2 linked regions of the Actinocorallia herbida genome follow. The protein of the gene in region 2 interacts with the protein of the main gene of each other region in a pairwise test. Links are inferred from orthologs where the notes say so. Each region holds a gene or a part of one and is shown on either strand. Other genes may lie near its edges. The genes, in order: topA and EDD29_RS24085.

Evidence for each region.
Region 1: the proteins of EDD29_RS24085 (region 2) and topA interact in binary tests that used the Escherichia coli proteins (3 or more experiments, as listed by UniProt). The link is inferred for Actinocorallia herbida from one-to-one orthologs.

Annotation. Positions count from the first base shown.
Region 1 is NZ_RJKE01000001.1:9,485,088-9,499,747, reverse strand. Bases 6,707-10,011 are described here. They hold topA (type I DNA topoisomerase), read right to left. Parts: upstream 9,622-10,011; coding sequence 6,907-9,621; downstream 6,707-6,906. Other genes in these bases: EDD29_RS43275 (DUF5703 family protein), read left to right, coding at 9,853-10,011; tmk (dTMP kinase), read right to left, coding at 6,707-6,878. In the rest of the region: EDD29_RS43305 (LysR family transcriptional regulator), read left to right, coding at 1-861; EDD29_RS43300 (hypothetical protein), read left to right, coding at 954-1,577; EDD29_RS43295 (S8 family peptidase), read right to left, coding at 1,882-3,555; EDD29_RS43290 (DNA polymerase III subunit delta'), read right to left, coding at 3,641-4,792; more of tmk, read right to left, coding at 4,878-6,706; more of EDD29_RS43275, read left to right, coding at 10,012-10,050; EDD29_RS43270 (hypothetical protein), read right to left, coding at 10,150-10,710; EDD29_RS43265 (M20/M25/M40 family metallo-hydrolase), read right to left, coding at 11,431-12,723; EDD29_RS43255 (hypothetical protein), read left to right, coding at 13,222-14,295; EDD29_RS47965 (RNase H family protein), read left to right, coding at 14,343-14,606. UniProt on the Escherichia coli protein: Releases the supercoiling and torsional tension of DNA, which is introduced during the DNA replication and transcription, by transiently cleaving and rejoining one strand of the DNA duplex.
Region 2 is NZ_RJKE01000001.1:5,304,469-5,318,681, forward strand. What follows is about bases 2,756-5,613. They hold EDD29_RS24085 (IMPACT family protein), read right to left. Parts: upstream 4,569-5,613; coding sequence 3,942-4,568; downstream 2,756-3,941. Other genes in these bases: EDD29_RS24080 (serine/threonine-protein kinase), read right to left, coding at 2,756-3,743; EDD29_RS24090 (hypothetical protein), read right to left, coding at 4,877-5,098; EDD29_RS24095 (SDR family NAD(P)-dependent oxidoreductase), read left to right, coding at 5,167-5,613. Outside these bases: EDD29_RS24070 (TetR/AcrR family transcriptional regulator), read left to right, coding at 1-443; EDD29_RS24075 (class I adenylate-forming enzyme family protein), read right to left, coding at 465-2,168; more of EDD29_RS24080, read right to left, coding at 2,442-2,755; more of EDD29_RS24095, read left to right, coding at 5,614-5,916; EDD29_RS24100 (dihydrofolate reductase family protein), read right to left, coding at 6,252-6,866; EDD29_RS24105 (SRPBCC family protein), read right to left, coding at 6,964-7,461; EDD29_RS24110 (ArsR/SmtB family transcription factor), read right to left, coding at 7,461-7,805; EDD29_RS24120 (alkene reductase), read right to left, coding at 8,172-9,242; EDD29_RS24125 (alpha/beta hydrolase), read right to left, coding at 9,303-9,575; EDD29_RS24130 (NADP-dependent oxidoreductase), read right to left, coding at 9,620-10,552; EDD29_RS24135 (MarR family winged helix-turn-helix transcriptional regulator), read left to right, coding at 10,685-11,224; EDD29_RS24140 (DUF6518 family protein), read right to left, coding at 11,715-12,359; EDD29_RS24145 (SWIM zinc finger family protein), read left to right, coding at 12,815-14,213.

The sequences.
Region 1 (14,660 bases), 4.2 Mb from region 2 along the record:
ATCGCTGACGCCGGGAGCCTCAGCCGCGCCGCCACTTCCGTCGGGGTCTCGCAGCCCGCGCTGACGGCGCAGCTGCACCGGATCGAGGAGTCGTTGGGCGGCCAGTTGTTCCAGCGCGGCAGGTTCGGGGTGCTCCCGACGCCGTTCGGCCAGTTCGTGCTGACCCGCGCCAGATCGGTGCTGCTCACCGTCGAGGAGCTGATCACCGGCGCGTCCTCGCCGGAGAACCGGGCGACCCTGCGCATCGGCGGCTATGCGACGCCGCTGCTCACCGGGCTCGTCCGCCGGCTGTTCGCCGAGCCCGACGCCTCGATCACCGTGCACACCGAGTACTCGCCGCGGCTGCTGCTCGACCTCCTGGCCGCCAAGCGCCTGGACGCCGCAGCGCTCGTCGACTACCCGGGGTACGAGCCGCCCGTGCCGTCGTCGGTGGAGGTCAGGCCGATCGCGATCGAGCCGATCCACGCGCTGGTGCCCGCCGCGCACCCGCTGGCCGAGGCCGCCGAGATCGGCCTCGCCGACCTCGCCGACGAGGACTGGGTGCTCACCCCGTCCGACGGGGTCGGCTGGCACGAGTACGTCTACACGACGTGCGAGGAGAGCGGATTCACCCCGCGCGTCCGGCACATGATGACCGAGCAGCCCATGACGCGGACCCTTGTCGCCGACCACGGGGCGGTCACGCTCTGCCAGGCGACCGCCGTCGCGACGCCCGGGGTGGTGATCCGGCCGCTGAAGGGCGCGCCGCTGCGGCTGCGGCACGTCGTGGCCTGGCGGACGGACGGCCCGATCGCGCACCGTTCCGGGGAGTTCGTGGCGATGGCCGTGGCCGCCCATGAAGAGGCGTCCCGGCGGGCCTGACCAGAAGTCCCAAGGCGGACGGGACGGGGACCCCTGGGCGCCCGGTGGTCCCGGCGGCGATGCTCTCTTCAGGAAGAGGGAGTGAGTCGATCATGAACATGGGACGGGGCCTCGCGATCCTGCTCGGCGCGGGACTGCTCACGGGGTGCACGGCGAGCGTCCAGCCCGCGGGGACGAAGACGAGCCGCCCGGAGGCGACGCGGAAGTCGGGATCCACCGGCCGGCCGACCTCGGGCACCGCGGGGTCGCCTTCGCAGCCCGCGGAGCGGCGGGTCGTGCTGCCCGCCAAGGCGGGCGGGCTGAACCGGGTGCAGGGCCAGGGCCAGCTGTCGGACATCCCCATCGATCCGGGCGAGATGACCCCCGGCATGAACCTCGTGGCCGCCGAGTTCGTCACGCCGGGCGGCTCCGTGGAGAACGCGGTGCTGGTCGTGGCCGTCGACCACGTGCCCGAGGACACCTCGCAGCGCCGCGAGCACCTGTGGCGCGGCCTCCTCGACCGGATCGGCTGGACCGAGGGAGCCTCCGCGGAGCCCTTCCCGCCCGGCCCGCTCGGCGGATCACTGGAGTGCTTCCTGGCCTCCCTCGCCGAGACCGGCCAGGTCGTCTGCGGCTGGGCCGACGCCACCACCGCCGGCGTGGCCCTCTTCCCCGACAGCGACCTCCAGACCGCCGCCGCCACCTTCGCCGCCATGCGCGCCGACCTGGAGCGGTGAAGACCCTCCCGCCGCCCGCACGGCGGGAGCCCGAGGCGGGCCAGGGACCCTTCCCCCGTGACCTGGCCCGCCCATGCTCAAGGTCCCAGAACCCCGAAAGCGCTTCCGCTCAGCCCACGGCACGCCCCATCCCCTGCGGAGCCGCCCATGAGCGCTTCATCTCAGGCTCGGGGCCAGACCCTCTGAGGAGTCCCTTAGAGGGGTTCCAGCCCGGCCCTCGGCCACGGGCCTCGACGAGGAACCACACCGGTGTGATCGGGCGCCGGGATCCCCAGCGCCCGATCACCGCCGCGGCGAAGCCGGCCTAAGACACGGCGTCACGGGCGTTCGTCAGGCCCCTGCCGAAGAAGCCGTTGTCGGCTTTGGTGCCTTCGCAGGTCTGGGTGGTGCTGTCGGTGGTCGTGCCGCCGAGGTTCCACGTGTAGGTGTAGGTGGCGGGGTCCGGGCAGGGTTGCGGGACCGCGCTCGCCAGGAGGCGCTTCTCGACGTCGTCCGGGTCGAGGGTGAGGCCGCCGTGCACGGGGTCCTCGGCGCCGAAGCGGCTGACGATCAGGGCCGCCACACCCGCGACGTGCGGGGCGGCCATCGAGGTGCCTTGCAGGGACGCGTAGTAGGCGTTGTCCTGTTTGACCACGTACGGGACGGCAGGGGTGCCGTCGCGGCGGATCGTGCCCGCCGCCTTGCCGACGTTCTCGGGGTAGGCGGCCCAGATTCCGATCTCGTCGTCGACCTTGCCGTCGGGCGTGTCGACCTTGTCGCCGCCGGGCGCCGCGAGCTTGATGTAGCCGAGGCCGAAGCTCGAATAGTAGGCCTTGCGCCCGCTGATCCCGGTCGCGGAGACGGGGATGACGTGCTGGCCCTCGGACGGCTGGGACACGCACGAGGGCGGGATCCGGCGCGTCGTGGGCTCCTCGCCCCGGACCGAGGCGAAGTTCGGGCTCGTCGAGTCGGTGAGCACCTTGGTGTAGTCGACCTGGTCGTTCCCGGCCGCCGCGATCAGCGTGACGCCCTTGTCGTGGGCGTAGCGCAGGGCGCGGTTCACGGCCCGGATGACGGTCCGCTGCTGGGCCTGCTGCTCCAGGGTGGCGGTCGGGTCGTTCGGGCAGTTCCACGCCCAAGGGTCGAGATAGTAGGACATGTTGACGACGTCGATGCCGTTGTCCGCGGCGTAGACGAGCGCGTCGAGGGTGGGCTTGAGGAAGAACTGGCCGGAGTCCTGCCCGGTCCGCAGGTTCACGAGGGTGACGTTCGGGGCGACGCCGGTGATCCCGACGCCGTCGTCGGGGGCGGCGATCGTGGACGCGATGTGGGTGCCGTGCTCGTTCTCGTCGATGTCGGCGGGGTCCACGCAGTCCTTGTCCGGCTCGGTCGCGCAGGGCCCGTCGATCGTGACCCCGTTGGCGTCCTCGGGGATGTCGGTGGTGAAGTTCCGGCTGAGCGCCCGGTCGAAGTTGGGCGCGATGTCGGGGTGGGAGGCGTCGATGCCGGTGTCCATCACCCCGACCAGGACGCGTTTGTCGCCCTTCGTCACGGCATGGGCTTCCGCGGTCTGGATCTGCCGCATGTCCCACTGCCGTTCCGCGACGGGCTTGCCGAGGCCCTTCGAGCCCGTCGCGCTCGGCTCCGGTGCGGCCGCGGCGGCGAGGTCGCCTGCGTCCGCGGCCTCGTTGTCCTTCGGCACGGCGGCGACCGGCCGGTTGGGCGCCACGCCCGCCAGCGCCTCGGCGCGCAGGACCGCCGGGACGAACCCGGTGTCCGCGGTCCGGACCGTGGCGTAGCCGATCTGGGTGTTCTCCTCCAGCACGGTCCCGCCCGCGGCGCGTACCGCCGCGCGGGCCGTGCCGGCCGACGTGTCGTCGGCGTACAGGACGAGGAACTCCCGCTCCCCGGGGATGGCCGGTCCCGCGTAGGCGGGCCGGACGATCAGGCAGGCGGTGACGGCGGCCACCGCGGTCGTGGCGGTGAGCACGCGCCGCATCGCACCTCCCGGGGTAAACGAGCTTCTCCCCGGAACGCTACCGATCATCTTCCCAAACCGGTTCCTGGCAGAGGAATCGGACAGGTCAGCCGGTGCGCAGCTCCATCATCATCGCCTCCACGGCGAGCAAAGGATTGACGTTGGCGGCGAGCCTCTCCCGGCATTCCATGATCGAGTCCAGGCGTCGGAGGGTGCCTTCCGGGGGCATTCGCCGGGCCTGCTGATCGAGTTCGCGGCCGCGGTCGCCGTTGACGAGCGGGATGGTCGCGCCGAACTGGAGCGCCAGGACGTCCCGGTAGAAGGAGGCGAGGTCGAGCAGCGCGCGGTCGAGCGCGTCGCGCTTCAACCGGGTCGCCCGCGACTTCTGCCGGTCCTCCAGCTCCTTCATCGCGCCCGCGGTGCCGCGCGGCATCCGCCCCTTGGCGGATTCGCCGAGCGCCTGGCGCATCGCGGAGGTCTCGGACTCGTTGAGGTCCTCGGTGATCGCCTTGGCCTCTTCCTCCGCGGTCTTCACCAGAGCCTCGGCGGCCATGACGGCGGCGCCGACCGCGGTGATCCGGGCGGGCACCGCGAGCACATCGCCGCGGCGGCCGCGGGCCGAGGCGTCGGCGGCGAGCTGCCTGGCGCGGGCGATGTCGCCCTGGGCGGCCTGGGCGCAGACCTGGGCGAGGTCGGGGTCGATCCCGTCGCGCTGGACCAGCAGCGCGGTGACGGCTTCGGCCGACGGGGTGCGCAGGGTCACCAGACGGCAGCGGGATCGGATCGTCATGACGAGGTCGTCCGGGGAGGGGGCGCACAGCAGCCACACCGTCCTGGGCGGGGGTTCCTCGATCGCCTTGAGCAGGGCGTTGGCGGCGGCCTCCGTGGCCCGGTCGGCGTCCTCGAACAGCACGATCTGCCAGCGCCCGCCGCTCGGCCTGGCGGCGGCCCGCAGCACGAGTTCGCGGGTCTCACGGACGGAGTAGGAGAGCCCCTGCGGCCGGACGACCTCCAGGTCGGCATGGGTGCCCGCGAGCACCTGGTGGCAGCCCGCGCAGTAGCCGCAGCCGGCGGGCTCGGCGGTGCACTGGAGGCCCGCGGCGAACGCGGTGGCCGCGGCCTCGCGGCCCGAGCCGGGCGGCCCGGTGAACAGCCAGGCGTGGGTCATCCCGCCCGCGCCCTCGCGCGCAGCCTCGACCGCCGTCTGGAGCTGCGCGGCGACCGGACCCTGCCCCACCAGTTCGTCGAACACCGTCACCACGCCAGGCTATTGCACCTCGCGGGCGCTCCGGGGCGGGTCGCCGAACCCGTCGGGGGCCCGGACGGCGGCCGGGCCCCTCGGCTCACGCGTCCTTGATCGCCGGGAAGGTCGAGGTGATGTCCTCGGTCGAGGCCGGGATCGGGTCGGGGAGGATCGCGCGGACGCGGGCCCGGATCTGCCGGGTGATCTCGTCCTGGTCCTGGGAGGCGTCGACGACGAGGTAGCGGTCGGGTTCGGCGTCGGCGAGGGCGCGGAACCCGCGGCGCACCCGCTCGTGGAACTCGTGCGGCTCGGACTCGATCCGGTCGGCGGGCGAGGCGAACCGGTTGAGGCCGACCGACGGGGGCACGTCGAGCAGCACGGTCAGGTGCGGGACGAGGTCGCCGGTCGCCCAGGCGTTGACGTCCCGGATCTCCTCGACGGCCTGCTCCCGCCCGTACGCCTGGTAGGCCAGGGACGAGTCGACGTACCGGTCGGTGATGACCACCGCACCGTTCTGCAGCGCGGGCCGGATCACCGCGTCGACGTGCTGGGCCCGGTCCGCGGCGTACAGCAGGGACTCGGCCCGGTCGGACAGCGCGGTGGTCTCGCGGTCCAGCAGGATCGCGCGAAGGCGCATTCCGACCTTGGTCGCGCCCGGCTCCCGGGTCGTCACCACGTCGAACCCGTGGTCGCGCAGCCAGATGGCGAGCAGCCGCGACTGGGTGGTCTTGCCCGCGCCCTCACCGCCCTCGAAGGCGATGAACAGGCCGCGCTCCCTCTTCTTGCCCGGGGTGGGCGGTACGTAGGCCACGCCCTGAAGCGCACCATAGAGATCGGCCTTCAGCGGGATGCCGCGCCGGTCGTCGGTGAGGCGGAAGGCGCCGAGCCCGGCGAGCAGCGTGACGACGGCGCCGATGAGCAGCACCTCCGCGGTGCCCTGGACGTGGTAGGTGAGGTCGCCGAGGGCGAGGGTGTGCTGTCCGAGGGCGCCGGACGCCGCGGGCGCGAGCACCGCGCTCACGGTGAGGACGACCCGGATCAGCGAGCGCAGGTAGGAGGAGGTGCGTTCGCGCAGATCGTCCCGGATCTCCGCGAGGGCGACCGCCTCGGCCGTGGCGCCCGCGACGCCCGCGCCGAACCCGACGAGCCCGGCCAGCACGAACACCGCGACGAGTTCCTGGATCAGCGCGGCGGGCACGAGGACGAACGCGGTCGCCAGCACGGCGAGGCCGAAGATCCGGCGGCGGCTCAGGTCGCGCAGGATGCGCGGGCCGAGGAACATGCCGGACGCCAGGCCGAGGAAGACCGCGGCGAAGAGCATCCCGTACCCGGCGTCCCCGGCGCCCAGCGCGTCGGCGGCCGGCCGCAGCACGCCGATCAGGAGGCCGCCCGCCAGGGACGCCCCGGCGAGCCCGACCACGAGGCCGCGGACGAGCGGGGTGCCTCCGGCGTACTTCCAGCCGTCGAGGATCCGCCCCGGAAGGGACGGCACCGAGACGGGGTACCGGGAAGCGCCGGTCTTCAGGGTGAACGCCACGACGGCCCCCACGAGGAAGACCCCTGCGGAGACGTACAGGGCCAGATCCGGCCCGGGGAGGAAGAGGTCGGCCAGCAGCGCCGTGACGGCGAACAGTACGCCCGCCACAGGGGCCGCCCCGTAGACAGTCCATACGGCGAGGCTCTTGGCCTGCGGATACAGCCGCGGAGGCACGAGGGCGGGAACCGTCGCGTCGTCGGCGGGCCTGCGCAGCAGCGAAGCCATCTCGGTGAGGAACGCCGCGGCGAACAGCCACTCAAGGCGACCCACGAAGGGGACCGACAGGAGAAGGGCGAACCTTACGACGTCCGTGGCGAGCATGACCGCACGGCGGTCGAGCCGGTCGGCGAGCGCGCCCGCGACGGGACCGAACAGCAGGACCGGCAGCAGCTTCGCGGCCAGCACGCCGCCGACCGCGTACGCCTGCGCGGCATAGGAGCCGGTCAGCGCGTGCGCGGCAGCGGTGAGAGCCAGGAGGCTCAGCCAGTCCCCCAGGCTGGACAGCGAGACCGCGATCCACAGCCGGCGGAACGGCTTGATCGACAACACGCCTGGATTGTTCATGCCAGGCAGGGTATCGGCGCCGGTGTCCCTATGCCTGCGACTTGGCCCTCGTGGTAGTGGACTTCGCCTTGGCCGTCGTCTTCGTCCCGGTCTTCGCCGTGGTCTTCGCCGCGGCGGGCGTCCGCTTCCGGGCAGGCTTGGGCCCGGCGGCGGCGACCTTCTCGCGGCGTTCCGCGAGCAGTTCCGCGGCCCGCTCGATGGTGATCGCCTCGACCTCGTCGCCCTTACGGAGCGACGCGTTGGTCTCGCCGTCGGTGACGTACGGGCCGAAGCGGCCCTCCTTGACCGTCACCGGCTGCTTGGAGACCGGGTCGTCGCCCAGCTCGCGCAGCGGCGGCGCGGCGGCCCTGCGGCCCCGCTGCTTGGGCTGCGCGTAAAGCGCCTTGGCCTCGTCGATCGTGACGGTGAAGATCTGGTCCTCGCTCGTCAGCGACCGGGAGTCCGTGCCCTTCTTCAGGTACGGGCCGAACCTGCCGTTCTGCGCGGTGACCTGCTCGCCGTCCAGATCGCCGACGACCCGGGGCAGCGACATGAGCTGGAGCGCCTGCTCCAGGGTGATCGTGTCCAGGGACATGTCCTTGAACAGCGAGCCCGTGCGCGGCTTGGGCGCGCCCGCCTTCTTGCGGCCCGACGCCGTCGTCGTCAGCTCCTCAGGCAGGATCTCGGTCACATAGGGACCGAACCGCCCGGACTTCGCGACGACCTCGAACCCCGTCTCCGGGTCGCGGCCCAGCGACCTGTCGCCGCTCGGCTGCGCGTAGAGCTCGTCGGCCTTGGCCTTGTCCAGCTCGTCGGGGGCGAGTTCCTCGGGGATGTTGACACGGACGCCGTCACGGTCGAGGTAAGGCCCGTACCTGCCTACCCGGATCATCGTGCCGGGATCGTCCTTCACCGGGAAGGACGAGATCTCCTTGGCGTCGATGTCGCCGAGGTCGCTGACCAGCTCCTTGAGCCCGTGCTCACCGTGGTAGAACCGGTCGAGCCACGGCACCCGCTCGGCCTCGCCGCGCGCGATCGAGTCGAGCGACTCCTCCATCTGCGCGGTGAAGTCGTAGTCCACGAGGTTGCCGAAGTGCTTCTCCAGCAGCTGGACGACGGCGAACGCCAGGAACGCCGGGACCAGCGCCGTGCCCTTCTTGAACACGTAGCCGCGGTCGAGAATCGTGCCGATGATCGAGGAGTAGGTCGAGGGCCGGCCGATCTCCCGGTCCTCCAGCTCCTTGATCAGCGACGCCTCGGTGTACCGGGCGGGCGCCCGGGTCGAGTGGCCCTCGGCCTCCAGCGTGTGCGGGTCGAGCACGTCGCCCTCGGTGAGGACGGGCAGGCGCGACTCCTGGTCGTCGGTGCCCGACTCCGGGTCGTCCGCGCCTTCGACGTAGGCCTTGAGGAAGCCGTGGAACGTGATCGTCCGGCCCGACGCGCCGAATTCGGCGGCCTCGCCCGTCGAGGACTCGCCGAGGATCCGCACCGAGACCGACTGGCCCGCCGCGTCCTTCATCTGGGACGCGATCGTGCGCTTCCAGATCAGCTCGTAGAGCCGGAACTGGTCACCGGTCAGCCGCGTCTCGGCGGGCGTCTGGAAGGTCTCGCCCGCAGGGCGGATCGCCTCGTGCGCCTCCTGCGCGTTCTTGACCTTCGCGGTGTAGACACGCGGCTTGTCCGGCACGTACTGCGGGCCGTACAGGGCGCTCGCCTGGGAGCGCGCGGCGGTGATCGCGGTCTGGGACAGCGTGATGCTGTCCGTACGCATGTAGGTGATGAAGCCGTTCTCGTACAGCCGCTGGGCGATCTGCATCGCGTACTTGGGCGAGAAGCCCAGCTTGCGGCTCGCCTCCTGCTGCATGGTCGTGGTCCGGAACGGCGCGTACGGCTTGCGCGTGTACGGCTTCTGCTCGACGGAGGTGACCTTGAACGGGCGGCCTTCCAGGCGCCCGGCGAGTGCCCTGGCGAACACCTCGTCGAGCTGCCGGGCGTTGCCCTTGACCTTGCCGAGGGAAGTGAAGTCCCTGCCCTGGGCGACGCGGGTGCCGTCGATGGAGACGAGCTTGGCCGTGAAGCGGTTGGGCTCTTCGTCCCGTCCGGTACCGAGATCCGCGCTGATGTCCCAGTAGTCCGCCGGGACGAACGCGATCCGCTCGCGCTCCCGCTCGACCACGAGCCGCGTGGCGACGGACTGGACCCGACCCGCCGACAGCTTCGGCATGACCTTCTTCCACAGGACCGGGCTGACCTCGTAGCCGTACAGGCGGTCGAGGATGCGGCGGGTCTCCTGGGCGTCGACGAGCTGCAGGTTGAGGTCGCGGGTGTTGGCCGCGGCGGCGCGGATCGCGTCGGGGGTGATCTCGTTGAAGACCATCCGGTGCACCGGCACCTTGGGCTTGAGCACCTCCTGGAGGTGCCAGGCGATCGCCTCGCCCTCCCGGTCCTCGTCCGTCGCCAGGAAGAGCTCGTCGGCCTCGCTGAGCAGCTTCTTCAGCTTGGCGACCTGCTGCCGCTTGTCGGCGTTGACGATGTAGACCGGCTCGAACTCGTGGTCGACGTTCACCCCGAGCCGACCCCAGGGCTCGGCCTTGTACTTCGCCGGCACCTCGGCCGCGTTCTCGGGGAGATCCCGGATGTGACCGATGCTGGACTCGACCACATAGCCATTGCCGAGGTAGCCCGCGATCTTCTTCGCCTTCGCGGGCGACTCGACGATCACCAGACGGGTGACTCCCGACCTGCTGCCGTTACTGGCTGGCACAGCTCTCCGACCTATCCGTATCGCGTCGAACGCTTCGTTTCCGACTTGACGTCACTCATGGCGCCTTCATCCCGACGGTACCCCCGATGACGCCCGTCCCCTGCCGAGCGGGGTTCCCGCCCACCACGCGACGATAAACCCTCGACAGGATGACACGCCTCAACGTCATGAGAGACCAGGCTCTTCCCGAAGGGTTCATCTCGCCGCTCCCGTCTGGCATGCTGGCAGGTGATGGTGGAGTACACCTATCTCATTCTGAATCTGCCGCGAGGGACCACGCGTGAGGCCGCCCGGCAGGTCATGACCGAGCACGCGGAATACGGCGGCTGGGAACTCCACACCGTGCGCGTCCATCGTGACGGAAGACGCAGGATCCAGCTCCGCAAGAAGATCATTCGGGCGCGCAGCACCCTGCACCAGCCGGCTTGAGTATCGGCAAAGCCACAAAGACCGACAATTTACCCGGGGGCTCCGTCCGCCCCGGGCCGCGCTCCCGGGACGGACGAAGCGTTCTCACCGGGGAGTCGCTCAGCGGCCGCCCACCGGGCCGCCCGGAATCGGCAGGGCCCCGCCGATCGGCGAGATGACCCAGGCGCCGCGTTCCGGCGCGCCGGGGGCCGAGCCCGCGGAAGAGGGCCTGGCCGGGGTCCAGCCGCTGTGCCTGCCATAGAGCCGCGGACGTTCGGGCTTCGGCTTCCAGGGCTCGATACCGGCCGCCGCGGGAGCGGACCAGGAGACCTGACGGACGGCCGGGGCCGGGGTTTCCGCGATCGGCCGGGCCACCGGTTCGCGGCAGGCCGCGGTGGCGGTGCCCAGGACGGCCACCGCGTTGCCGCAGAGGGTGGTGCCCTGCTGAGCCCCCGGGGAGCAACTCGCGGCGGCGGTGCCCAGGACGGTGATCGCGTTGCCGCAGATGGCGACGCCTTGCCCTTCCCCGGCCGGTGCGGTGGAGCAGCCTGCGACCGCGGTGCCCAGGACGGCGATGGCGTTGCCGCAGAGGCTCACGGGGGAGGCGGCGCCGGGGCCGCCGGTGCAGGTGCCGGACACGGTGCCGAGGACCGCGACGGCATTGCCGCAGACCTCGAGCACGGGAGGGGCAGCGGGAGGACACTTCCCGGGCGACTTGGTGCAATCCCGGGGCTCGGTGGTCTGGGCGTCGCCTTCGGGTGTCGCTCCGGCCTGGGGTTCCGGGTGGTGGCAGGGCGTGGCGCGGCCCGAAGGCTGGGCGCAAGGGGTCTGCGCCGGGCTCGGGGCGGGCGGGCACTCGGCGCGCGATCCGGAGCGGTGGTGGCCCGGTACCGCGCAAGGCGACGGCGCAGGGCCGCCGACGCAGTGGGCGGCCCGGCAGTCGGCCTCAGGCACCGGGTGAGGGGTCGGCACCACGGGAGCGACAGAGGCACCCGGATGACGGACCTCGCAAGGCTCCCCGCACAGGCCGGTGAGGGAGACCGGGAGAAGCGAATCCTCGGCGCCGCCCTGGCTCGTGCCAGGAGAGGCCGGGGCGGCGGCCGAGGTTCCGGGGGACCCGTCTCGCCCGGGGGTCTGGGCGGAGACGGCCGAGGGGTGCTGGAAGGCGCCCGTACCGAGCGCCAGGGCGCAGACGGTCAGGAAAACTCGGCTGACGCGCTGGGTCCGCGTACGCATGGGGCTCCCGGGAAGATCACGGATCGGATCGCGGGCCGTGCGTCCGGGCCGCCCCCGCCGTCCGGACACACGAGCTCCGCCCGTAGGGAAGGGGTGACCTCTCCCCTACGGACGGTAACGCTAGCACCACGCACTACCCATCGAGAGCCATAGAAAACATAAAAGTTATGCGTTGTCCAGGAAGCGGTCGAGAACGCGCACGCCGAACTGGAGGCCGTCGACGGGAACGCGCTCGTCGATGCCATGGAACATTCCGGAAAAATCCAGATCAGCCGGAAGGCGCAGGGGCGCGAACCCGTAGCAGCGCATTCCGAGGGTGGCGAACGACTTGGCGTCCGTGCCCGCACTGAGGCAGTACGGCACGGGGATCGCCCCCGGGTCCGCCCACGTCAGGGCCTCCTCCATCGCCCCGACGAGATTTCCCTCATATTCCGTTTCGACGGCGATGTCGTAATGCACGAATTCGCGCTCGACCTTGTCGCCGAGCAGCGCGTCGACCGTCTCGAAGAACTCCCGCTCATAACCGGGCAGAAACCGTCCGTCGATCTGCGCCTCGGCGTGCTGCGGAATGACGTTCGTCTTGTACCCGGCGTCCAGGCGGGTCGGGTTGAGGGTGCTACGGAGCGTCGCGCCGATCATCCGCGCGAGCGTCCCCAGATGCGGCAGTGACGCCTCGGGGTCCTTCGGGTCGAAGTCCACCCCGTACGCCTCGCACGCGGCCTCCAGGAACCGCCGGACGGTCGGCGTCAGCTGGAGCGGGAACTGGTACTGCCCGATCCGCGCGACGGCCTTCGCCAGCTCCGTCACCGCGTTGTCATCGTGGATCATCGACCCGTGCCCGGCCGTCCCGACGGCCTTCAACCGCATCCAGGCGAGGCCCTTCTCGGCGGTCTCGATCAAGTACAGGCGCCGGTCCCCCGGCACCGACAGGCTGAACCCGCCGACCTCGCCGACGGCCTCGGTGCAGCCCTCGAACAGGTTCGGGTGCTCGTCCACGAGGAAGTGCGCGCCGTACTTCCCGCCGGCCTCCTCGTCGGCGAGGAACGCCAGGACGATGTCCCGCTTGGGCCGCCGCCCCGTCCGCGCCCGGTCCAGCACCGACGCGAGGATCATCGCGTCCATGTCCTTCATGTCGACGGCCCCGCGCCCCCACACGCACCCGTCGGCGATCTCACCCGAGAACGGGTGGTGCGTCCAGTCCGACGCCTGCGCCGGCACCACGTCGAGATGCCCGTGCAGCAGCAGCGCGTCCCTGCTCGGCTCGGTCCCCTCGATCCGCGCCACCACACTCGTCCGCCGCTTGGCGGACTCCAGCACCGTCGTCTTGATCCCGACCCCTTCGAGCTTCTCCGCGACGTACTCCGCCGCCACCCGCTCCCCGGGCCCGTCCACCTCCCCCGTATTGGACGTGTCGATCCGGATCAGCTCCCGGCAAAGCTCGACGACCTCGTCCTCCATGGCTTCCCACCCTCCCGACTGGCACCTCCCCCCATCCTCCCAGCGCCCCCACCCCCACCGTCCACCCCCGCTCAACCCCTCATCCACCCCACCCGAAACCCCCCGATCCACCCCCTCCGAAGCCCCGTAAAGATCCGAATCGCGCCCACCCCGCCCCAGTGGTATGGTTCTTCTCGCCGCCGCGCTTACCAGCGCGGAGACACTCGTCCGGGTGGCGGAATGGCAGACGCGCTAGCTTGAGGTGCTAGTGCCCTTTACGGGGCGTGGGGGTTCAAGTCCCCCCTCGGACACCAAAGAAGACCCTGTTCGCGGGGTCTTTTTTCATGTCCGGAACGCCTTGGCGGGGACGCTGGGGGTCGGGTGGGGCCGGATTGCGGGCTGTTCGAACCGAAGCGTCCGGATGGCACTCGAATGGCGTGGCATCGCTGTGTGCGGGGTGGGGCGTCGCGCGGCGCTGTCGGTGCTCCCGCCCCCGCCGTGTGCCTGGAGGTCGAACAAGTGAACAAGACTCTGATGATCGGGATGTCGGCGGTCGCCGCCGGGGCCCTGCTGGCGTCCGGGAATCCGGCGACGGCGCAGGGGCCCGAGCCGAAGCACACGTTCACGCGGTTCCTGCCGTCGGACTTCGCCGGCGACGACCAGGTGACGCTGACCAAGGCGCTCGGGCCGGACGACGTGTGGATGTTCGTGACCGTGTACGAAGACCGCGTTCCCCGGGTGCTCGGACGGCACTGGGACGGGACGAAGTGGAACGAGGTCGTGCTCCCCGAGGGCGTCGGCTTCGTGAACGGGATCGCGGGCGGCGCCGCCGACCTGTGGATGGTCGGCGTGGGGAGCGAGAACACGACGACCTCGGACAACCTCGTCCTGCACTTCGACGGGCGGACCTGGGAGATCGTCAAGCGGATCCCGCGGTTCGACCACGCGCCGGACGGCCTCGCCGTCCTGCGCGACGGCTCCGTCCGGTTCTTCGTGGCGACGAACAAGGTCACCACCGTCTGGCGCTACGACCGCGGCACCTGGACCAGCACCACCGCCGCCAAGCGGCGCATCGCGGCCTCCACCCTGCCCAACGGCACCATCTGGGCCGTCACCCGCCCCGGGATCAGGCCGGGCCACTTCGACGGACGCACGTGGACGACGGTGAAGGCCCCGTCCCGCGCCCTCCTCGGCTGCACGAAGACCGACCCCTGTGACGGCGTCGACGCCGAGGACCTGGTCGCGCTGTCCCCGGACACCGTCGTGATGAGCGTCTCCGTCCGGCGAAAGAACGGCGGCCAGCGCTTCTCCGTCGTCCGCTGGAACGGCAAGAAGTGGAGCGTCCTGTACCGGACGGGCGCGGACTCCGTCGCGTCCCTGACCCCCGACGGCAAGGGCGGGTTCTGGGCCGTCCGGGACAAGCCCCACACCGACGTCGCGCAGCACTACACCAAGGCCGGCAAGCTCGTCTCCTACGGCTTCGACCTCCCGCGCAAGTGGCTCTCCTACGACCTGACCGTCGGCCCCGGCGGAGGCGTCATCGCCTACGGCTCCAACTTCAGGAAGGCGATGGCCTGGAAGCTCGCCAAGTAGGGCGGACGGCGAGGGATCCGGTCAGGACGACCAGGCGACATCGGCTGATGCGCCCCGCCAGGAGTGCTCCAGGAGGCGGCGCGGAAGGGCCGCCGACGGGCGGGCCGGATGCCCGGTCGGCCGCCAGAACTCGCCTTCTTGGCCTCACTCAGTGGATGGCGAAGTGGAAGCGCGACAGCTGGCGGATCTCCGAGACGAAGGTCGTCGAGAACGTCGGCCTTGGAAGGCTGGAAGCCGCCACCGCGACGCACGAGGTCACCTGGAAATGGGTCGAGGGCCACTCCGGAGTGCGACAACGAACGAGCCGATGAGCTCGCCGCGCAAGGCCGGGAGGACTCCCGGGCGGCCGTTGCAGCTCCCGAAGG
Region 2 (14,213 bases):
AGGGCACGCTCTACCGCTACTTCGTCTCCAAGGACCATCTCTACGCCGTCGTCCTCCAGGACTGGCTGGCGAACATCAGCGCCGATCAGATCGCCCCGGCGTCCAGCGCCGCCAAGGACCGCATCCGCGCCCGGGTGCACGCGGTCATCGGCGCCTTCGAGCGACAGCCCCGCTTCTTCAAGCTGCTGATGCTGCTCTACAGCAGCAACGACGTGGAAGTGGATCCGATCCGCACGGCCATCGCCGGCAACGCCCAGCGCCTCCTCGCGCGGGACATGGACGTCCTGGGCACCCCCACCACCCAGGACACCGCGATCATGCTCTGGTCGATCATCTCCAGCCAGCTGGTCAACGCCGCCTATCACGACGGCAGCTACGCCGAGATCTACCGCATCGCCGACGTCTACATCGACATGCTCCCCGAATCCGGCAGGCCCGGCTAGCGCGCTCGCACCGCCTGGAGGTCAGGTCGCGCCGGTCAGGAACGCCGCGCGGAGTTCCGCCTTCAGCACCTTGCCCGTAGCGGTGCGGGGGAAGGGCTCCGCGAGGAAGACGACCTCGCTGGGCACCTTGTAGTCGGCGAGTGCCTCGCCCACGAGGGCCTTGACCTCCTCCTGGGAGGTCGGTGCGCCCGCACGCGGGCGGATCGCCGCGATGGTCCGCTCGCCCAGCCGAAGATCCGGGACGCCGAACACGGCGACCTCGACGAAATCGTCCACGAGAGACAGCACCTTCTCCACCTCGGCGCAGTAGATGTTCTCGCCGCCGCTGATCACCATGTCGGTGATCCGGTCGATCACGTGGACGAAGCCCTCGGCGTCGACGTGCCCGAGGTCTCCGGTGCGGTACCACTCGCCGTCGAACGCCGCCTTCGTCGCCTCGGGCAGGCCCCAGTAGCCGCTCATGACCAGGACCCCGCGCACTTCGAGTTCTCCGGTGCCGCCCGAAGACAGGACCAGGCCCTCCTCGTTCACCGCGCGCACGTCCATGATCGGGATGACGCGGCCGGCGGCCCCCGGGCGCGCCTGGACCAGCGGCCCCGCGATGCTGCACACCGTCGCGACGGTCTCGGTCATCCCCCAGCCGCCGCCCTGCGCGGCGTCCGGCGCGCTCTCGCTCATCCGTCGGGCCAGGCCGGGCGGGGTGGCCTGCCCGCCCGCGCCGATCTGGACGAGGCCGCCCAGCACCTCGGCCGCGTCGGGCAGGGAGAGCAGGTCGTGCAGGGCGAGCGGCGGGGCGGACAGCAGGGTCACCCTGTGCGCGATCATCAGTCGGCCCGCCTCGACCGGATCCCAGCGGCGCAGGCCGACGGTCCTGCCGCCGTTCAGCAGGGCCGTCATCAGGACGCTCAGCCCGGAGACGTGGAAGAGCGGATACACCAGGAGGGACACCGGCGGGGGAAGGTGCTTCCTGAGGACGTCGGCGGGTACCCCGTGGAGGCGCGAGTTGAGCTCGATGCCCGATTCCTTCAGAAACCTCATGTTCGCGATCATGTTGCCGACGTTGCGCTGCGTGAGAACCGCGCCCTTGGCCCTTCCGGAGGTGCCGGAGGTGAACAGGATCCAGGCCGGAGCATCCCGGTCGACGGGCACGGGCTCGGCCTCGCGGCGGTCCGTCCCGGCGAGCGCCGCGTAATCGAGCGGCCCACCGGGCCCACCGGACTCGCGCACCACGACGACCGGCACGGCGCAGCCTCCTTCGGCGAGCCTCCCCGCCCTGGGCTCGTCGGCGATGACGACCGAGCACGGGACGTCGTCGGTCGCGGCGCGGAGTTCGGCGGCCGAGCCGCGGCTGTTGAACAGCACGGCGACGGCGCCGGCGCGGGCCACCGCGAACAGGGAGACCAGGTACTCGGGCCGGTTGCGCATGACGATGCCGACCCGGTCCCCCGCGGCGACGGCGAACTCGTCCCGCAGCGACGCGGCCAGCCTCCGGGCCGCGCCGAGCAGCTCTCCGATCGTGTGCTCGCGCCCTTCCTGGACGAGGAGGACGCGCTCCCCGAAGGCGGACCCCGCCTCGGCGAAGAAGTCCCCGAGGTTCGCGGGCGCCCGCTTGAAAGCGCGGAACTCCAGCCCGCCGACCGTCACCTGTTCGAGTTCGAAGTCGCCTCCCGGCCCCGTCAACTCGGCCACCACGTCCTGGTGCAAGGTCACGACCGGCTGCGGCATGCCCACTCCCGGGAACGATAACAGGAATCTGACTCTCGAAAATTAGCGCCCGGTCGGTGATCGGACAAGGCCCGGATCCTGGTCTCCTGGGATCCGGGAAGCCAGGTGATCTGATGCCGTAGTTCGCGTCCGAACCGGTCGTGAGTCGATCCGGCCCGCGGAATCGAACACGGATGCCTGCGGCCCGGCCGTGGTCGGCGTGACCGCCGGAGCGCCGCGCCTACGGCGACCGTGAGGTACCGGCTGGAGGCCGCGCACGACCGTGCCGGGCCGCTAATCCGTGCTTCTGTGGTCGCGCTCCAGGATGGCCAGGTTGTGCATCGCCAACGGAGCCGCGTAGGAGTGCCCGGAGTCCGCGGCCTTCAGGAGCCACGAGCGCGTCGCTCCCAGATCTCCCTGCCCCCACTCGAACATTGCCAGGTTCAGCATCGCCCTCGGCGCCTGGTCCTCGTCCTCGGTCTCGATCGCCTTGACGAACCAGGAGCGGGCCACTTCCGTGTCTCCGCCGTGGTCGCGCTCCAGGATGGCCAGGTTGTGCATCGCCAACGGAGCCGCGTAGGAGTGCCCCGAATCCGCCGCCCTCGCCAGCCACGAACGCACCGCCTCGTGGTTCTCCTGTCCCCACTCCAGCAGCCCCAGGTTCAGCATCGCCCTCGGCGCCTGGTCCTCGTCCTCCGTCTCGATGGTCTTGACGAACCAGTAGCGGGCGGCCTCGATGCCGCCGGCCGGTGGGCGATCCGCCGCGGATGGATCCGCGGGCTCGGCCGAAGCGGCCAGGGCGTTGAGCACAAAGGTGTGGTCGGGGCGATCGGCGGGGTCCTTGTGGAGGAGGTTCTGGATGAGGTCGGAGAGGCGGGCGGGGATGTCGGAGTGGGTGACGGGCGGTGGGGGGAGAGTGAGGTGCTGGCCCATGAAGGCGGTGACGGTGGGGCCGGGGAAGGGAGGGGCGCCGGTGAGGAGGGTGTGCAGGATGGCACCGACCGCGTAGAGGTCCGTGCGGTGGTCGACGGGCTGCCCCAGCCACTGTTCGGGAGCCATGTAGGCGGGTGTGCCGACCTGGCGGCCGTCGATGCTGTGGCTCGCGGTCGCCTCGGCGATGTGGGCGATGCCGAAGTCGCAGATCTTGATCCGGTCGCCCGCCAGGAGCATGAGGTTGCCCGGTTTGAGGTCGCGGTGCACGATCCCGTGCTCGTGGGCGGCGCGCAGGGCGCGCACCACCTGCTCGACCAGCCGCACCGCCCGGCCGGGCTCCAGGCCCTGCGGATGCCCTGCGATCTCACGGCCGAGATCCCTGCCGTCGAGGAGTTCCATGACGAGGTGCCACTGCCCGTCGTACTCGCCGAAGTCCTCGACCGACGTGACCCCCGGGTGGTTCAGCCGGACGGCTATCCGCGCCTCCTGCCGGAACTTGCTCAACCACAGCGGTTCGGAATCCGCCACATGCCGGTGCAGGAACTTGACGGCCACCCGCCGCTCCCTGAGCAGGTCCTCGGCCGTCCACACCTCGCCGAACGCGCCCTGCCCCAGCTTCTCCTCCACCCGGTAACGCCCGGCGATCTCCAGCCCCGTCCGCACTCACGCCTCCCAGAAGTCCGGCCGTCGCCCCATCCTCTCCCGGTAGGGGCGCGTGCGGGAAGTCGCGCGATCACACCGAGGCCGAACGCCGCGTCCCACGATCCGATCGACGGGGCCGGCGCCGCGCTGCTCACCGGATGGCTCGCCCTCCGCGTCCCGGTGGTCTCCGGACGGTCGAGCAGCCGAAACGCCCCCGCCTCAGTCGGTGACGGGGATCTCCACGTAGCCCGTGGCGCCGCGTTCCATCGACGCCCTGCCCGCCGTGACCCCGGCGACCCACGCCTCGAACCCGTCCAGGTCCTCGACCGGCACCGCCACCTCGGCCTCCACGCCGACGCCGTAGCGCACCTCGCCCGGCTGATGACCCCGACCATGCAGATCACCCAGAAAGCGGCCCGCCAGCGCGTGCTCCACCCGCACCGTGACCGTCACCACCGGGCACAGCTCCACCACCCCGACCGCGTCCACCGCCGCCGCGACCGCCTCCCCGTAGGCGCGCACCAGACCGCCCGTACCCAGCTTCACCCCGCCGAAATACCGCGTCACCACGGCGACCGTGTCGGTCAACCCCCGCCGCACCAGCACCTCCAGCATCGGGATCCCCGCCGTCCCGGCTGGCTCCCCGTCATCGCTGCTCCTGGTGATCTCGCCCCGCTCACCGAGCACATAGGCCGTGCAGTTATGAGAGGCGTCACGATGCGCACGCCGATGACCGCTCAGGAACTCCGCCACCTCGGCCTCGGTACGCACCCGGGCCAGCGTGCAGACGAACCGCGACTTGCGGATCACCAGCCCGTGCGACCCCGCCCTCCGAATCATGCGCATCGTGCCACCGAGTCTACGACCGCCCCGGCACACCCCACGTCAGAGCCTAGGCGCAGGGCCACCGGAGCCGCGTGGCCGTCGTCCCACGGGGGCGAGGACCAGAGCGACGAGCCCCGGTGGGCGACGGGCGGGTTCGACCCATTGGTCACGAGGGCGGCGAGATCCGGGCGGCGACGACGATCGGGCTCCTGGGCTCCCTCTTCCCGACGTCCTTCGTGCCGTACGCCGTCCCGCTCCTCCTCCGCTGGGTCTGGTCAGGCCTTCCCCGCTGACGACGGACCGGTGCGGCCGCCGTTCGGCTCCTTGAGCTAGCCCATGCTCTCCACCTGCGCGCCGAGCACCCGCAGGATGACCTCCCGGTAGATCGGGTTGGCGATCTGGAGGGTAGGGCCCCGGGTGGTGAGGCCGAGGACGCGGACGTAGGAGACGCCGTCGTGCAAGGCCGGGTCCGTCGGCGGGAACGTCCCGGCGACGAGCGCACGCTGCGGTCCCAGACCGTTGTCCCGCCATGCGACGCCGCACAGATCCACCGCGAGCCGGCTACGGACCAAAGTCCTGCGGTCCACGCAGGGCTGAGACAGTCGACAGGAGCATCATCATGGGTCAACTGGACGACAAGATCGCCCTGGTCACCGGCGGCACCTCGGGAATCGGCCGGGCGACGGCACAGCGGTTCGCCGACGAGGGCGCGTTCGTCTTCGTCACCGGCCGCCGCCAGGCCGAGCTCGACGCGACGGTCAAGACGCTGGGCGGCAACGGCCGGGGAGTGCGCGGGGACGTATCCCGCGCCGAGGACCTCGAGGAGATCTTCGCGCAGATCCGCCGGCACGGACGCGGCCTCGACGTGTTGTTCGCCAATGCCGGCGGCGGGTCGTTCGCCGCTCTGCCCGACGTCACCCCCGAGCACTTCGACGAGACGTTCTCGATCAACGTGCGCGGCACGCTGTTCACCGTGCAGAAGTCCCTTGCGCTGCTCAACCCGGGGGCGTCGGTCATCCTGGCCGGTTCGACCGCGGCCACCAGCGGCACGGCGGCGTTCGGCGTCTACGCCGCGAGCAAGGCCGCGATCCGGTCGTTCGCCCGTACCTGGGCGGTGGAACTGGCCGACCGGGGCATCCGCGTGAACACGATCGTGCCGGGCCCGATCGAGACCGAGGGGCTACGCGGGCTGGCTCCGGACGAGGCCTCGGCCGACGCACTCGTCCGCCAGCTGGGCGACTCCGTGCCGCTCGGCCGCCCGGGACGGCCCGAGGAAGTCGCCAACGCGGTGCTGTTCCTCGCCTCCGACCAGAGCAGCTTCGTCACCGGCAGCGAACTCTTCGCCGACGGCGGCGACGAACAGCACTAGGCGTTTGCGGCGGGCCCCGCGAGGGGCTCCGGTCCCCGTCGGCGAGGCGCGACCACGGGTGAGGCTTCGGACGGACGTCCGTTCATGCCGCCCACATGCTTTTCTTCCTGGTGCAGAGGGGTGAGCGGCGATCCGCGCGGACGCGGACCGCCGGTCGGCTCCGGCCGACGTGAACGCCAGGTGCACGCGCGACCGATCGGCCTTCCGGTCGAGGTTCTCCAGCCGGGTCGAGCCGAGCCGTTCGGCCTCTGCCCTGACCACTACACGCAGGCGGGGAGGCGAACGCCTAGATCGAACGACCGGGCTGCTGCGCGGCGCGGTGGCGGGTCCGACGGTCAGGTGGTGCGGCGGTAGCGGATGTGGGTGGTCAGTGGGGAGTGGAGCACCTCGACGGGCTCGAAGTCGAAGTCGATCCCGTCGAAGATCCGCTCGCCGGAGCCGAGCAGAACGGGCGCGATGTCGAGGGTGAGTTCGTCGATCACCCCGGCTGCCAGTGCCTGCCGGACGGCCGAGGCACCACCGGCGATGTCCACGCCCTTGCCGCCTGCGGCCTGACACGCAGCGGAGTACGCGGCGTCGAAGCCGTCGGTCACGAAGTAGAACGTCGTCCCCCCTTCCATCGGGATCGGATCACGGGGATGGTGGGTCAGTACGAACACCGGCGCGTGATAGGGCGGTTCGGCACCCCACCAGCCCGACCAGTCCTCGTCCCAGTCTTCGCGGACCGGGCCGAACATGTTGCGGCCCATGACGTAGGCGCCCCTCGGGCGCATCAGCCACTCGTTCGCGATCTTGTCCGCGTCGTTTGCCCGCGGGTCGCCGATGTGCCAGCCGTGCAACTCCTGCCCCCGCTTTCCCAGGGGGGCCTCACGGCTCTGGTCAGGTCCGGCGACGAAGCCGTCCAGCGAGATCGACATATGGCAGGTGGTATTCGACACCGTGAACTCCATCTAGTGGTCGTGCCTGGGCAAAAGGTCGCGCGGACGCTCGGTCGGATTCGATCGCCGGTGCGCGAGGAGACCGACGGCCGGACGCAGAATCATCGGATCAGCCCTCCGCTCCCTTCCGAACGATCTCGGTGACGTAGGCGGCCAGGTTGCCCAAGGTCTGCCGGCCGCCCTCGATCGCGTGGTACTTCTCGACCGCCTCGTCGCGCAGCTCCCTGGTGGGGAACACCGTGCGCATCTCGATGCGGGTCGCCGTGCCGTCGGGCGTGAACGTCAGGATCGACTCGAAGGCGTTCGGGTCGTCGCGGGACTCACCGTGCAGCAGCGCGATCCGCTCCGGCGGGGCGATCTCCCGCCAGGTGATCCATTCCTGGTAGTCCGTCCCGTCCGGTCCGTGCATCACGAAGTCCCACTCCCCGCCGACGCGGAACTCGAACGCCCGGGTGGTGGTGGTGAACCCCTCCGGTCCCCACCACCGCGACAGGTGCCGGACTTCGGTGAACGCCTCGAACACCAGTTCTCGCGGGGCGTCGATGACCCTGGAGATCACGACCTCGCGGTCGGCCGTCGCGGACGCTCCCCGTCCCATCTCGCTCATCAGCCATCCTCCTGCCTTGCCTGCTTCAGGTCCTGCACGTACGCGTCCAGCCGGTCGAAGCTCTCGTGCCAGAACCGCTCGAACCCGCCGGTCCACTCGTGGACCGGCCGCAGCCCCCGGGCGTCAAGGCCGTACAGGCGCTGCTTGCCCGCCTTGCGGTCCCGAACCAGCCCCACTTCCCGGAGCACCCGCAGGTGCTTGGACGCACCCGGCTGGGTCATTCCCAGTTCCCTGGCCAGCTCGGTCACCGGCCGCTCACCCGAGCGCAGCAGTACCAGGATCTCCCGGCGCTGCGGCTCGGCGATCGCGTTGAAGACGTCCGACGTCGTCGCTGCTCGTGCCATGGGCCCCATGATATTCCCTTATCGGCATGTATCAAGCCGGAGGCAGACTCTCCCGCGCCCCCACCCAGGTCTGTTCGGCGAACGGTGGGAAGGTCGTTGTTGCTGTTCAGTGATCGTTGCGGGTGAGGCGGCCGTCGAAGGCGAGGTCGAAAGCGCCCGGGGCTGCTTTTCAGCGTCGTCCCCAGTGGGCCTGACCCGTGCCGGTCGGGTCGGGTCCCAGCAGCGCGAGATGGACGCATTTCTCAGTTGCCTGCTCGTGCGGGCGGTGTGCTTCGCGCCGCGGCGGGGCCTTTGCGAGTGCGACCGGGATGGCCCGGCCCTCGCCGGGGGTCCGGCGAGGGCCGCGGACGTGGTGGTGCGGGCAGGTCAGGCGGTGAGGGCGGGGTAGTCGGTGTAGCCGCGGTGGTCGCCGCCGTAGAAGGTGGCGGGGTCGGGGGCCGTGTAGGGACCGCCCGCGGCGAGGCGGGCGGGCAGGTCGGGATTGGCCAGGAACAGGCCGCCGAAGCTGATCAGGTCGGTGGTGCCGTCGGTGATCAGGGCGAGCTGGTCGGGGCCGGTGATCGTCCCGGGGGTGTGGGGGTTGAGGATGAGGGCGCCGTTCCAGCGCTTGCGCAGCTCCAGGGTGAGGTCGCGGTCGCCTGCTTCGGAGATGTGCAGGTAGGCGAGGCCGGACGGGTCGAGCGCGTCGATGAGCGCCTGGTAGGTGCTTCGGTGGTCGTCTTCGGTGATGTCGTTGAAGGCGTTCGCCGGGGAGATGCGCAGGCCGGTGCGGTGCGCCCCGATGGCGTCGGCGACCGCGAGGGTGGTCTCGACCGTCAGGCGGATCCGGTTGGCGGAGCTTCCGCCCCAGCGGTCGGTGCGCCGGTTGGCGTTGGTGGACAGGAACTGGTGCAGCAGGTAGCCGTTGGCGCCGTGCACCTCGGCCCCGTCGAACCCGGCGGCGACGGCGCTTCGGGCGGCGGCGGCGAAGTCGGCGATGGTCGCGGTGATCTCGGTGTCGGTGAGCTCGCGTGGGGTGACGAAGTCCCGCGGGCCGTCGGCGGTGTAGACCTGGCCTGCGGCGGCGACCGGGGAGGCGCCGACCGGGGTGAGGCCGTCGGGCAGAAGGCTGGGGTGGCCGACCCGGCCGGTGTGCATGAGCTGCGCGAAGATCACACCGCCTTCCGCGTGGACGGCGTCGGTCACCGTCCGCCAGGCCGCGATCTGCTGCTCGGTGTGCAGGCCGGGAGTGTTCGGGTAGCCCTGGCCGACCGCCGACGGCTGGATCCCCTCGGTGATGATCAGCCCGGCGGTGGCGCGCTGGGCGTAGTAACGGGCGGTCAGGTCGGTGGGGCTGCCGCTCGGCCCGTGGGCGCGGCTGCGGGTCATCGGGGCCATCGCGATCCGGTTCGCGAGGGGGAGGCCGGACAGGTCGAAGGGGTCGAACGCGGTCGTCATTTCACAGGTTCCTTCACAGGTCGAAAGTCCGTCGGGCGCCGGTCCCGGCGCGGCGGTGGGTCACAAGGCGGAGAGGACGCGGATCCGGTCGGCCATGACGCGGCGGGCGATGTCGGAGGCGTGGGCGATGCCTTCGAACTCGTGGGGGACGCCGGGGTGGAGGTGGAACTCGACCGGCACGCCGGCCTGGGACAGGCGCAGGGCGTAGGTGAGGTCCTCGTCGCGGAAGAGGTCGAGCCGGCCGACTTCGATGTGGGCCGGCGGCGGGTCAGCCATGGCGGCGGCGCCGGGGGCGAGGGCTTCGGCGACCTGCGGGTCGAGGGCGAAGGACATGGAGGTTCTCCTTGATGCGAAGGGCCGTGCGGGAAAGGGCGGGGTCAGGGGACGAGGACGGTCTTGCCGGGCAGCATTCCGGCGGCGGCCTCGGCGTGGACGAGGGCCAGGTCGGCCAGGGGACGCCGGGCCGCCACGTCGATCCGCAGTTCGCCGGCGTCGACGAGGGCGACCAGCTCTGCGAGCCGGGCGGAATCGCTGCGGGCGAACACCCGCACCGCCCGCACCCCTCGTGCCGGATCGTCCGAACCGGGGGTGGTGGTGCTGACGAAGACTCCGCCGTCGGCGACCAGGCCGACCAGGTCGGCGGTCTCCTCCGGTGAGGTGTCCACCAGGTTCAGCACCACGTCGAACCGGTCCCCGGCGACCGCCCGGGTCAGCGGGACGGCGGTGTGGTCGACGACCCGGTGCGCGCCGAACCCGCCCACCCGGTCGGCGCTGCGCTTGCTCGCCGTCGCCGTCACCTTCGCTCCCGCCTTCGCGGCGAGCTGCACGGCGTACCCGCCGACGGCGCCGCCCGCACCGTTGACCAGCACGCTCTGCCCGGCGGCCAGCTCCGCGTGCTCGAACAGCGACTGCCAGGCCGTCAGCCCGACTGCGGGCAGCGCGGCGGCGTCGGCCAGGTCCACCGTGCCAGGGGCGGCCGCCAGGAGCTCGGCCGGAACCGCGACGAACTGCGCGGCGGCCCCGTCGGCGTTCATCGGCAGGAACGCCACCACCGCGTCACCGATCTTCCAGCCGATGACCTCCGCCCCGACTTCGGCGACGGTCCCGGCGACGTCGATCCCGGGCACGTGCGGGAAGGTGAGGGGGAAGACCTGCTGCAGGAAGCCCGCGCGGATCGCGACGTCCACAGGGTTGAACGAGGTCCCCGCGACCTGCACCAGCACCTGCCCCTTCGCGGGGACGGGACGGGCCGCCTCCTCATGGACCAGGACGTCGCCGCCGCCGTGGGCGTGGTACCGCACTGCCTTCATGATCTCTCCTCCGTGGTTGCTTCGAATTTGAAGCATGAGAGAGAACCTAACTTGCTTCGAATATGAAGCACCACCCCGAGCCCGGTGATGATCGTCACAGTGCTTCGAGTTCGAAGCATGTACAGTGCGAGCATGAACGACCACGACGCCACGACCGCCGACGAAACCGACGGCGACGTCCCGCCGCTCGAACCTCGCCAACTGGAGGCCTACTTCGTGCTGCTGGAAGCCGTCGGCCTCCTCCAGCACTCCGTCGAACAGCAGCTGCGCGCCGAAGGCGGCATCACCTACGTCCAGTTCCAGCTCATCGCACGCCTGTACCACGCCCCCGGCCCGCTCACCATGACCCAGCTCGCCGACGGCGTCGTCTACAGCCGCAGCGGCCTCACCTACCAGGCCGGCCTACTGGAGAAAGCCGGCCTCATCACCCGCGGCCCCTCCCCCGACGACGACCGCGCCACCCTCGTCACCCTCACCGACACCGGCCGCACCCTGTTCCAGACCGTCCTGCCCGGCCACGTCCGACTCTCACGCACCCTGCTGTTCGACCCGCTCACCAACGACGACGTCACCCACCTCGGCGACATCATGACCCGCGTACGCGACCACATGCGCGCCCAGCCGCCCCGCTCCGCCACCCCCCGCAAACGCCGCAGCCCCGCACAGCCCTGACCCCTCCCCCGGCACGGCCCACGCGACGGCGAAGGTCCCGGAACACCCGGACTCGCACGAAAACGGACCAGGCGCCAGATGCCTCCCCGCAACGGACCACCTTCCGCACCGGTTCCCGGCGGGCAACGGCGAACGGCCGCTACGGCGGCTCCCTCGACGGGCGCATCCGCTTCGCGGTGGAGGTCGCGACGGCCGTGGCGGAGGAGATCTGCGGCGAGGTCCCAGGCGGCCCGTTCCGCCGGTGTCCTGCTGCGGCCGTAGGCGTCGGTGCGCGGCCCACGGCCGTCACCCTCACCTTCAAGCGCCCCCGGGGAGCCCGATCCGCCACCCGGAGCCCGCCTCCCCCAGCGCCGGGAAACCGACCCTCCTCGCCTCGGCGTCGCTCCCCACCGCCTCACACACTGGTCAACGCCTTCCGCCTTGACTGAACAGACCTCGGAGCGCCCTGTCTCCCCGGCGGGAGCTGCGAGCGGCTTCGGGGCGGGCGTCATCAGAGAAGGAAGGCCCTGTTGATGAGGACGGCTGCGGCGGTGGCGGCGGCCGCGCCGCAGAGAAGTGCGGGCAGGGCGTAGGCCCGATCGCGCGCTGAGCGGGCGAGGGCCACGGGGAGCAGGACGCCGATCAGGAGATAGCACCAGGCGGCGGTTCTGCCCGGGCCGCTGTTGGAGTTCGCGTCCGACGCGAGTGACAGGAAGTTCAGCCCCTCCATGATCCAGACCGAGCCCGTGACGCCCGCCGCCGTCGCGCGGATGCGGCGCCGTCCGTCGGCGAGCAGCGACCCGGCGGCGGCGTACACCGGTCCCGCGATCGTGCCCGCCGCGATCCAGATCAGCACGGACGTCGTGCCGGCGGCGTAGCCGCGCAGCTCCGAGGTGACGTAGTACCCCGCGACCAGGCCGGCTTGTGACAGGAGGCCCGCCACGACGGCGCCGCGCCAGCGCCCCCGGGCACACGAACCGACAAGAAAGGCGACCATCACCCACGGAGCGGCCGAATTCACCAGCGCGTGCCAGCCGCCGGTGAGCACGCTCTGCCCGAAGGACGTCAGCGCCCCGCCCGCAAGGCCGACGACAAGCGCGAGCGCGCACAGCGACCACGGCCTGGAGAGCCTGGAGACCCGATCGGATCCGGTCACGGTGGTCCTCCTGGACGGCGCTCTGGCCGGGGCATCTCCCCCGGGGGGCGCCCCACGATATCCGCCTTTCCCCGTCCCGATCGGGCCGCTCGTCTCCCGCTTCGGCCCCGTCGGCACCCTCCTGCACGCCTACGGCTAAGCCACCCGCACCCGCGTGATCGAAACCGTCCGACCCGCCTTCGCCCCGACGTCCACGGCCCGAAGTCCGCTTCACCGCCGCCTTGACCCGGTCGGGCCGGGCGGGTCAGGCGCGCGGCACGGCCACCTTGAGGTCGCGGGGGTGTGGCGGCGGAAGGGGCGTTTGAGGGCCGGAGGTAGAGGCAGCGGCGGGGTGTTCCGCGCAGGCGCCTCCCTTCGCCGCCGACCGCTTCGCGCTGGCCGTCGACACGTCCGTCGTTTCGGGATTTTCGTATTGTTCCGGCGGTTTCGTGGGAGCTGCGGCAGCATGGGTTGCCATGGCGCGTGCGCGGGTGACCGAAGAGTGGATTCGGGCCAGGGCCGGCGAGCGGACCTTCAGCCGGGGAAGGGTCTACTTCGCCCGCGGCAAGGTCGGGAACCTCTCGGTGACCGCGACCGGCACGACCGCCAGGGTGAACGGCACGAAACCCTACGAAGTGCGGGTGGCCCTTCAGGCCGACGGGCTGTCAACACTGTGCACCTGCCCGATGGGCGACGACGGCGGCCTGTGCAAGCACGGCGTCGCGACCGCCCTGGCCTGGCTGGCGCAGGACGGGCCGCTGCCCCTCCCGGACGCGCCCGAGAAGATCACCGACGCCCGTCTGCGCGACTTCCTGGCCGCCCAGGACCCGGAGTGGCTGGCCGCGGAGCTGATGAAGGCCGCCGCGGCGGACCCGGTGCTGCGCACGAGACTGGAGGTCGCGGCGGGCGCCGACCCGGGCGCGGTCGTTGACGTCGAACGGCTGCGCCATCGCCTGGCCGTCCCGATGGGCGTCCTCACCGCGCCGCGCTACGAGTACTCGACCTACGCGGACGGCGACCCGGCCCTCGCCCGGTTCGAGGAGGTCCTCGAAGAGCTGGCCGCGCTGACCGCCGGAGGACTCGCGCCGGTCGCGATCGAGCTGACCGAGTACGCGATCGACGCGCTCGTCCCGCACGTCTCGGATTCCGAGCACCTCATCCAGACGATGCTGGCCGAGACGAGGGAGGTCCACAAGACCGCGTGCGCCGCCGGCCATCCCGACCCGGTCGCCCTCGCCGACCGCATGGTGGACCAGGCGGACGCGCTGTTCGCCGACGCCCTGCCCGCCTACGCCGACGCTCTCGGCCCCGAGGGGATGGCCCGCTACCGGGTCCGGGTCGAACGGGCGATGGCGCGTCAGGAGTCCGACGAGGAGCTGGAGCTCGACTCGGAGACCTTGGCGAGGCTCCGGACGCACCTCGCCGAGCACGACGGCGGCGCCGACGGGCTGATCGCCCTGCTGGGCGACCGCGAACCCGTCCTCGCGGAGATCGTGCGGATCGCCGAGGCGCTGGCGGCCGAAGGCAGGGACGCCGACGCGATCGGCTGGATCCGCGGCCACCTGGAGCGCTTCAAGGACCCCGGCCCCCACCGGGACTGGACCGTGTGGCGCGACCTGAGGGGACTGCGCGAGCTGGCCGCGCGATGCCATGTCCGGGCGGGAGACCGCAGGGGCGCGGTGGAGCTGCTCTGGCCGGTCTTCACCGACCTGCCCATGGACACGACGTACAAGGCGGTCGTCGAGGCCGCGGGCGACCATTGGCCGCGCTGGCGGGTGCGGGCGCTGTCCCTCGTCCCCGAGCTGCTCAGCCGCTCGGGCGGCTCCGGACACACGACGCTCATCGAGATCCTGCTCCTGGAAGGCGAGGCCGAAG